4 regions of the Bradyrhizobium sp. WCU1 genome follow, and region 1 is predicted to be linked to each of the others. Evidence: predicted binding sites of a transcription regulator. Region 1 holds the regulator's gene; each other region holds the start of a gene.
What was found. Region 1 encodes LexA, which represses DNA repair genes until DNA is damaged. Its sites were predicted from a motif close to TGTTCNNNNTGTGTTCNG; they were not measured.
Positions count from the first base shown of each region.

Region 1 (2,199 bases):
CATCCTGATTACGACCGGCGGCGCCTCGGTCGGCGACCACGACCTGGTCAAGCAGTCGCTGGAGGCCGAGGGCGTCAGGATGGCGTTCTGGCGGATCGCGATGCGGCCCGGCAAGCCGATGATGCATGGCCGGTTAGGCGCGATGCGGGTGATCGGCCTGCCCGGCAATCCGGTGTCATCCTATGTCTGCGCCTTCCTGTTCCTGGTGCCGTTGATTCGGGCGCTGAGCGGCCGGAAAACGATTCATCATGTCCGCACCACCGCCCTGCTCGGCCGCGACCTCGCCGCCAATGATCAGCGCGAGGACTATCTGCGCGCACGTCTCGAGGAGAACGATGACGGCACGCTGATCGCAACGCCTGTCATGCAGCAGGACTCGTCGCTGCTCGGGAATCTTGCTGCGGCGCGGGCACTTCTCGTGCGTCCGCCGTTTGCGCCTGCTGCCATCAAAGGCAGTGAATGCGAGATCCTGACGCTGCCCGAGTGAGGGCTTTCGCGGCCCGCTCGTTGTGCGTTGCCCGATACGTTCACCTGAAATTAAGTGGTTGCGGAACACATATCGAACATATAGTGTCCGTTCATGATTTGTTTCGAGTACTGGTGTCTACAATCGGGAGGCCGCGAGGGAGTGCTTGCAATGAGCACCGTGCTTCGGAGGTCAGGCCCGGCGTGCAGGCCCCACTGAAGAGTCTCGGAATCGAACGACGCTATCAACCGGGGGAATACTCGAGATGCTCACGCGCAAACAGTACGAACTTCTGCGTTTCATCAATGAACGTCTGAAAGAGGCCGGCGTGCCGCCCTCCTTCGACGAGATGAAGGATGCGCTCGACCTGCGCTCGAAGTCCGGTATCCACCGCCTGATCACTGCGCTGGAGGAGCGCGGCTTCATCCGCCGCTTGCCCAACCGCGCCCGCGCCATCGAAGTCATCAAATTGCCCGAGCTGTCGGCCGGCGGCGGCAATGGCCGCCGCGGCTTCACCCCGAGCGTGATCGAAGGCACCCTCGGCAAGCGCACCAGCACGCCGCCGATCGCCGAGGACGACGGCAACCGGCCGGTCGCCGTGCCCGTGATGGGCCGGATCGCCGCCGGTACGCCGATCGAGGCGCTGCAGACCCGTAGCCACACCATCAGCGTGCCGCCCGACATGCTCGGCGCCGGCGAACACTATGCGCTGGAAGTGCGCGGCGATTCGATGGTCGATGCCGGTATCCTCGACGGCGACATGGCGCTGATCCAGCGCAACGACGTCGCCAACACCGGCGATATCGTGGTGGCGCTGATCGACGAGGAGGAAGCCACCCTGAAGCGCTTCCGCCGCCGCGGAGCGTCGATCGCGCTGGAGCCGGCCAACACGGCCTATGAAGTGCGCATCCTGCCGCCGAACCGGGTCCGCATCCAGGGCAAGCTGATCGGCCTCTACCGCAAGTACTGAATGCAAATACTTGCGGCGGCGAGGAACGAGCGGCACATCGGACCGTTCCTTGAAAGATAGCGTCACGCGCGGCTTCTCGTGCAGGCTGGCTGATGCGCTCCGATACCTCTCACGCAGCGTCGCGTGTTTGTGATCGGCGCGTTCGCGGAGCAGTCGTACAATCGCCCAGAAACGAGCAGACACTCGTTCGCTATCGTCCACTCTGGTAGAGGCCCTATGCCTCATGGAGAGGCACGGGTCGCTACCTCAATGAGGAGCCATCCGATGTGTGACTACAGTCTGCACGCCGTGGCATCGCGCCCCGCCATTGTCGGAGAGACGCTGATCACGACGACTTTCCGCGGCACCTCGACCCGCGGCTTTGCTTCGGAGAACGATCCCACTGTCGCGGTCTGCATGCTGCCGGGCACCGAGCTCGCTTTCGCCGAGAACGTTCGCTACGACAGCCGCTGGATCTGGACCAAGACGATGAACTTCCGCGTCGGCGTGTTCAACGAAGTCGAGCCCGACGTGCCGGATCGCCATCACGACGCGGTCGAATTCCCCGACGGCAGCCACGTGCTGGTGACTCAGCTTGTCGAGGGACAGCGCGTCAGTGTGCTACAATTGCCGGCATTGCATCCGCAGATCGAACAGAAGCCGAAGGTTGTGGAGCGGCGGCCCTCCGCATTCGCGTCGCTGTTTTTGGGTTGAACGCATCGTCGCCGCGGAAGGATCCATTCGGCGGCAGATGACCTAAGCGATTTCGAGCGCCCCCGGACGT
Region 1 covers NZ_CM130280.1:7,021,176-7,023,374, reverse strand. The annotation lists gene ACTUWL_RS32960 (molybdopterin molybdotransferase MoeA) at 1-487, shown strand, start outside; gene lexA (transcriptional repressor LexA) at 732-1,436, shown strand; gene ACTUWL_RS32950 (hypothetical protein) at 1,701-2,129, shown strand.

Region 2 (2,199 bases), 2.9 Mb from region 1:
GCACGAAAGCATTGCCGGCCGCGCCGGCAGGTAACGCAATCTCAATGCGCAGCGACGGCTCGTGATTGTATTCGCGATAGAATGTCAGCAGCACGGCGTAGCGCAGCTCGCCGGTTCGGCACAGCCATAGTCCATTGACGAGGCACTTCACCGGCTCGGCCTCGCCGATATCGACATCGCGATATTGCGGCGGCGCGATCGCCGGTGCATTGCGGCCAGCCTTCATCAGCGCCGCGAAGTCGAGCGTCTCGTAGCGATATTCCTCATGGATGCCGAAGAAATGGATCGGATCGGTGAACAGCTTGTCGATCGCGACCTGAACATCGGCGCGCATGTGGCCCGGAAACTGTCGCGCCCGTGTCACGATCAGGTTGCGCGGCACGCCGGCGAAATGCCAGTCGAGCGCAACGTAAGCGGATCGAAACGTCTCGCCCGGCAAGTCTTCCGAACTGCGGCGTGCCGCGAGCAGGCAGTCGCTGCACAGCGATGCAGTCGTCGTACCGGGGATCAGAATCTCCGTCACGGCCCGCGGGGCTTCGCAGAGATCGCAGGGGCGGCTGGCGTCGGCGGATTCGGTGCTAATCATCAACGGCTGGCCGTTGGAGCGGATCAGCCATTTCGCCGAGTTGAAGATGGCCCGTGCGACCGGTCCCGGATAGGGGCCGCAGGGAATAGCGCCGTTGGCCTCGATCAAGGCGGCGCAGGCAATGGCTTCCTGCTCGGATTTCCCGAACACCGTACGCAACAGGTCCTGCACGAACTCCAGCGGCGTTTCGTCGTCATCATGAATGAAGAGCCGGACCGGACCGTCGTCGCTGAACACGTCGTGCATGATCACCTCGAAACGCAATCGGAACCAAAAGAACAAAATAAGAACATCATGGCCGCCGGCCTGCGTCAAGCGAAAGATTCCGGCGTCTCATCCCTGACGTGTGGTGACCCGGCTCGGCCGGCCCAGCGGGATGCGCGTTGCATGCGTAAACGCCGCTCAACACTTGTGACGATTGTGTTGCGGCAAATGCCAAGACATGGCCGCCACAGCGGCAAACTTCCGACACATCATCGGGGCGAAAAGGAATAATCCGACATGACGCGAGCGCGGGGCAGATTCTCTTGCAGGAATCTTCCGTCGCGCGATTGTTTTTATGAGGCCTTCGTGTCGCACAGACTCCGTTTTGCGATTCTTCTCGTCTTCACTCTGCTCATCTCTCCCGCACTGGCGCAGCCGGGCGCCAAGCCGGCTTCGCCGCAGCCCGTTACCAGCGACACGCTGACGCCTGAGCAAGCCAAGCGCGCGCTCGAGACGTTGCAGGACGACAAGAAGCGCGGCGAGATCATCAACACGCTGCGCGCCATCGCCAAGGCCTCGCCGCAGGCTGCTGCCCAGCCGGTGGCTGCGGAGCCTGTGCCCGAGCAGCATTCGCCGATCCCGCTCACCGCGGACAGTCTCGGCGCGCAGCTCCTGCTGATGGTGTCCGAACAGGTCGGCGAGATGTCGCGCGAGGTTGCCGATGTCGCGCGCACGCTGACCAACTTTCCGTCGTTCTACTACTGGTTCCTGCGCACCGCGAATGATCCGGCTGCCTATGGCCTGCTGATCGATATCGCCTGGAAGCTGGCGCTGGTGTTCGGCTGCGCGCTGCTTGTCGAGTGGGTGGTGTTCCGCCTCATCAAGCGGCCGGTGGCGTTCCTGGAGCAGCGATTGCCGCAGACGGCGCGGGTGCCGGCGCAGGCGCTCGCCAGCGCCGATCCGCCGTCGTCGGTCGCCGACGTCACGCCGGAGCCCGAGCTGCATCGCCGCCGGCTCAGCCTGGCGCGGGCCTGGCAGTCGGTGATCCGGCTGCCCTTCGTGCTCGGGCGCCTCGTGCTCGAGCTGTTGCCGGTCGTGGTCTTTGTCAGCGTCGCCACCGCGCTGCTCGGCACCGAGATCGGCGACCAGTCGACCACCCGGCTCGTGATCCTTGCGGTCGTCAATGCCTATGCGCTCTCGCGGGCGCTGATCTGTGCGGTGCGGGCGCTGGCCGGTCCGTTCGGCCTGTTCCGCGTCCGGGCCGAAACCGCGGCCTATATCGAGATCTGGGCGCGACGCATTGTAGCGGTCGGCGTATCGGGCATCTGCTTTGCCAATGTCGCGTTGCTGCTCGGGCTGCATCGCGCCGGCTATGCCGCGCTGCTGCGGCTCGTGATGCTGATCGTGCA
Region 2 covers NZ_CM130280.1:4,125,206-4,127,404, forward strand. The annotation lists gene ACTUWL_RS19170 (ATP-dependent Clp protease adaptor ClpS) at 1-832, opposite strand, end outside; gene ACTUWL_RS19175 (mechanosensitive ion channel domain-containing protein) at 1,157-2,199, shown strand, end outside.
Region 2: the regulator LexA is predicted to act here: its motif matches at 861-878, upstream of ACTUWL_RS19170 (ATP-dependent Clp protease adaptor ClpS).

Region 3 (2,199 bases), 3.5 Mb from region 1:
TGCTTGATCCAAGTGAATAAGCCAGCGCAAGAACGCGGTACCATTACTTATCGCCAAAATCGCGAGATCAATGGGCGGCTGAACCGGCTCTTCACTACCCTGCTCATGGCGATAATTGTGCGAGGAATCTATCCAGTCCCTGAACGATGCCAGCTGTTTGTTAGCTGCTCGCATTGCGGTTGCGTCGTTCGCGTGCGTCTGCTGAATAGTCGAACCTAGGTGAGTTTCCGCAGCTCCGGCATTTAACTGGGGCGCAGAAGGAAACATCAGACGAAAAAGCCCCTCTACCGCGCTAAAAATTGCTCGCCAAGCGTCTTTTCCATTAGGAGGCTGCTCCGCCAGTTGGTCGGATATTCGTTCGAATGCCGCTAGGCTGTTCGAATATCGGGCATTCTGGAGTCCAGCCAAGGTGGACCGACGGTTCCTCTGAAATTCTTGGTCTACGGCTGGATGGACAACGCAACTTTCATCGATTTCATACGCAAGGCGTTCTTCAGTAAAGATGCGCCGAACCTCCAGCTGCCAAAGGCGTGCTCCGGCCGATTGGCCTCTCTTTACGAAGAAAGTATTGGCGAGTGTAATGCAATCAAGAAAGTCGCGAACGTCGCATTTCTCGCAAAATGAGATCCATTCGATATTGTAGGTAGCCTTTACCCGAATTCCCAACTCGCGCTCCAAGAGATCTCGCAGTTCTGGCGTGGTGTCGTCGGTGCTGACTCTCTCCATCAGCTTTCCGACGCGTCGGCGAGCGCGCGGGCTGTCCGATACCGGTCCTGCTTGATCAATGTAGAGTTGGCTGTAACGGGACACATTGCCCTCACTTCAGTTCACAAGAGCTTCGTCGGCAGCATCCTTACCATGAGGAGGTTGCCGCTGAAGTTTGTTCCCGTAATGTTCTTGCGCTTTCCACCAGTTTCCACTACCCTTAATTGCGGAAGATAGGGGCAGCATGGTCCAGCGGGTTTCCACCGTCGCATTCGAGGGGATTGAGGCCCGCGCGGTCGACGTGCAGGTCCAGGTCGCGCCGGGACTGCCGGCGTTTACGATCGTCGGCCTGCCTGACAAGGCGGTGTCGGAGGCGCGCGAGCGGGTGCGCTCGGCACTGATCGCCTCGGGGCTGGCGCTGCCCGCCCGCCGCATCACGGTCAACCTCGCGCCGGCCGACCTGCCCAAGGAGGGCAGCCATTACGACCTGCCGATCGCGCTCGGCCTGATGGCGGCGATCGGGGCGATCCCGCCGGATGCGCTGAGCGGCTTCACCGTGCTCGGCGAACTCGGGCTCGACGGCTCGATCGCAGCCGTGGCGGGCGTGCTGCCCGCCGCGATCGGCGCCAATTCGCGCGACGAGGGGCTGATCTGTCCGGCCGCCTGCGGCTCGGAAGCCGCCTGGGCAAGCCCGGACATCCAGATCATCGCGGCGCACTCGCTGATCCAGATCGCCAACCACTTCAAGGGCACGCAGCTGCTGTCGCGGCCGCAGCCGAAGGTGCAAGACCAGAACGAGGCGCGCGAGGAAACGCTGCTCGACCTGCGCGACATCAAGGGCCAGGAGAGCGCCAAGCGCGCGCTCGAGATCGCGGCCGCCGGCGGGCATCATCTGCTGATGATCGGCTCGCCCGGCGCCGGCAAGTCGATGCTGGCGGCGCGGCTGCCCTCGATCCTGCCGCCGCTGTCGCCGTCCGAATTGCTCGAGGTCTCGATGATCGCCTCCGTCGCCGGCGAGATCCGCGACGGCGCGTTGACGGCGCGGCGCCCGTTCCGCAGCCCGCATCATTCCGCCAGCATGGCCGCGCTGACCGGCGGCGGCATGCGCGCCAAGCCGGGCGAGATCTCGCTCGCGCATCAGGGCGTGCTGTTCCTCGACGAATTGCCGGAGTTCGATCCGCGGGTGCTGGATTCGCTGCGCCAGCCGCTGGAGAACGGCGAGGTCTCGGTGAGCCGGGCCAACCATCGCGTGACCTATCCGGCGCGCTTCATGCTGGTCGCGGCGATGAACCCGTGCCGCTGCGGCCACGCCTATGAGCCCGGCTATTCCTGCAAGCGCGCACCTGTCGACCGCTGCACCGCCGACTACCAGATGCGGATCTCGGGCCCGCTGATGGACCGCATCGATCTGCGGATCGAGGTGCCCGCCGTGACCGCGGCGGACCTGATCCTGCCGCCGCCGGCGGAGGGCTCGGCCGAGGTCGCCGCGCGTGT
Region 3 covers NZ_CM130280.1:3,539,552-3,541,750, reverse strand. The annotation lists gene ACTUWL_RS16450 (hypothetical protein) at 1-726, opposite strand, end outside; gene ACTUWL_RS16445 (YifB family Mg chelatase-like AAA ATPase) at 950-2,199, shown strand, end outside.
Region 3: the regulator LexA is predicted to act here: its motif matches at 882-899, upstream of ACTUWL_RS16445 (YifB family Mg chelatase-like AAA ATPase).

Region 4 (2,199 bases), 2.9 Mb from region 1:
CGCCATGGGAGTTCCGGGGGCTCTGGGAAAGTTACGGCGGGACGGCGGCGATCCTCGCATCCGGGCATGAAGTCATGGTTAACAAGTGCCTCATATTCCGGCATGCGGTAGTATTCCCGGGCCCGAAGGCCTCGCCGATCCTTTGATTTTGACCGTGAGAGGCCTATAAGGCCGCGTTTTCCACCCTCGTTCAGACCCTAAGCCTCGAAGAGACGTCGCATGGCCGGCCATTCCCAATTCAAGAACATCATGCACCGCAAGGGCCGGCAGGATGCCCAGAAGTCGAAGCTTTTCGGCAAGCTGGCGCGCGAAATCACTGTGGCGGCCAAGCTCGGCACCCCCGATCCGGCGATGAACCCGCGCCTGCGCGCCGCCGTGGTCGCGGCCCGCGCCGAGAACATGCCCAAGGACAATATCGACCGCGCCATCAAGAAGGCGGCCGGCAACGAGGGCGAGAACTATGACGAGATCCGCTACGAGGGCTATGGCCCCGGCGGCGTCGCCGTCATCGTCGAGGCGCTGACCGACAACCGCAACCGCGCCGCCTCCGACATCCGCTCGTTCTTCACCAAGTCCGGCGGTAATCTCGGCGAAACCGGCTCGGTCGCCTTTATGTTCGATCGCACCGGCATCATCGAATACGACGCCAAGGTCGCCTCCGACGATGCCATGCTGGACGCCGCAATCGAGGCCGGCGCCGACGACGTGGTGTCCAGCGAGGGCGGCCACGAGGTCTACGCCTCGCAGGATACCTTCCGCGACGTGGCCAAGGCGCTGGAAGCGAAGTTCGGCGAGCCGCGCAAGGCGGCGCTGACCTGGAAGCCGCAGAACACCGTCGCGGTCGACGACGAAACCGGCGAAAAGCTGCTGAAGCTGATGGATCTGCTCAACGAGCACGACGACGTGCAGAACGTGTTCGCCAATTTCGAGGTGTCCGACGCGCTGATCGCGAAGATGGGCGGCTGAGCCACTTACTCTGCTGTCATCGCCCGAACACTCGACCGGGCGATCCAGTATTCCAGAGGCTGTCGTTGTGCTTGATCCGATAGGCCGCGGCGTACTGGATCCCCCGCTTTCGCGGGGGATGACGAGCACGGCTGGATGACGGGCACCGTGCGATGACGCGCGGAGCGGGGGATGGTACTCCGTTTGTGTTTCGTTCTCGCAGGCCAGGCGGTATCACTACCCCATGACAGCCCAGCCGATTCGCTCTCCCGTCCGCATCATCGGTATCGATCCGGGTCTCCGCCGCACCGGCTGGGGCGTGATCGAGACCGAAGGCAACCGTCTGGTGTATATCGGTTGCGGCTCGGTCGAGCCGCCGGACGATCTGCCGCTGGCGAGCCGGCTGCTCGCGATCCATGAGGGGCTTGCCGCGGTGCTCGGCGACTTCAGGCCGGCCGAGGCCGCGGTCGAGCAGACCTTCGTCAACAAGGACGGCGTTGCCACGCTGAAGCTCGGCCAGGCCCGCGGCGTAGCCATGCTGGCGCCCGCAATGTTCGGTATCTCGGTTGCCGAATACGCGCCGAACCAGGTCAAGAAGACCGTGGTCGGCGCCGGTCACGCCGAGAAGAACCAGATCCAGGTGATGCTGAAGATCCTGCTGCCGAAAGCCGAGCCGCCCTCCGCCGACGCCGCGGACGCGCTCGCGGTCGCGATCACCCATGCCCATCACCGCCAAAGTGCGGCGCTGCGGCTCAGGGTGGCGAACCTATGATCGGTGCGAGTGAGGCGGGCGCGCTGATCGGGCTCCCTCCCCCCTTGCGGGCAAGGGGTGGGGAGAGGGGTAAGCCCAGGGCGAGACGGTCGATGCGTTCATCACTCTCGCAAGGTCGGTCACCCGCCGCCGAAACGGAAATTGAGAGAGCGCGTCGTGTGGTACCCCTCTCACTAATCCTCCCCCGCAAGGGGGGAGGGAGCCCTTCCGCCGGTACGTCCCACACTGAAGCATTCGAACGCAGTGCGAGCACCGAGTGCGAGGTGGCAAGATGATCGGCAAGCTCAAAGGCCTGATCGATTCCTATGGCGAGGATTACGTGATCCTCGACGTCGGCGGCGTCGGTTATCAGGTGCATTGCGCTGGTCGCACGCTGCAGGCGTTGCCGTCGCCGGGCGGAGCGGCCGTGCTCTCGATCGAGACCTATGTGCGTGAGGACGCGATCAAGCTGTTCGGCTTCCGCAGTGATCACGAGCGCGAAT
Region 4 covers NZ_CM130280.1:2,402,677-2,404,875, reverse strand. The annotation lists gene ACTUWL_RS11085 (methyl-accepting chemotaxis protein) at 1-6, opposite strand, end outside; gene ACTUWL_RS11080 (YebC/PmpR family DNA-binding transcriptional regulator) at 220-966, shown strand; gene ruvC (crossover junction endodeoxyribonuclease RuvC) at 1,190-1,717, shown strand; gene ruvA (Holliday junction branch migration protein RuvA) at 1,989-2,199, shown strand, end outside.
Region 4: the regulator LexA is predicted to act here: its motif matches at 1,147-1,164, upstream of ruvC (crossover junction endodeoxyribonuclease RuvC).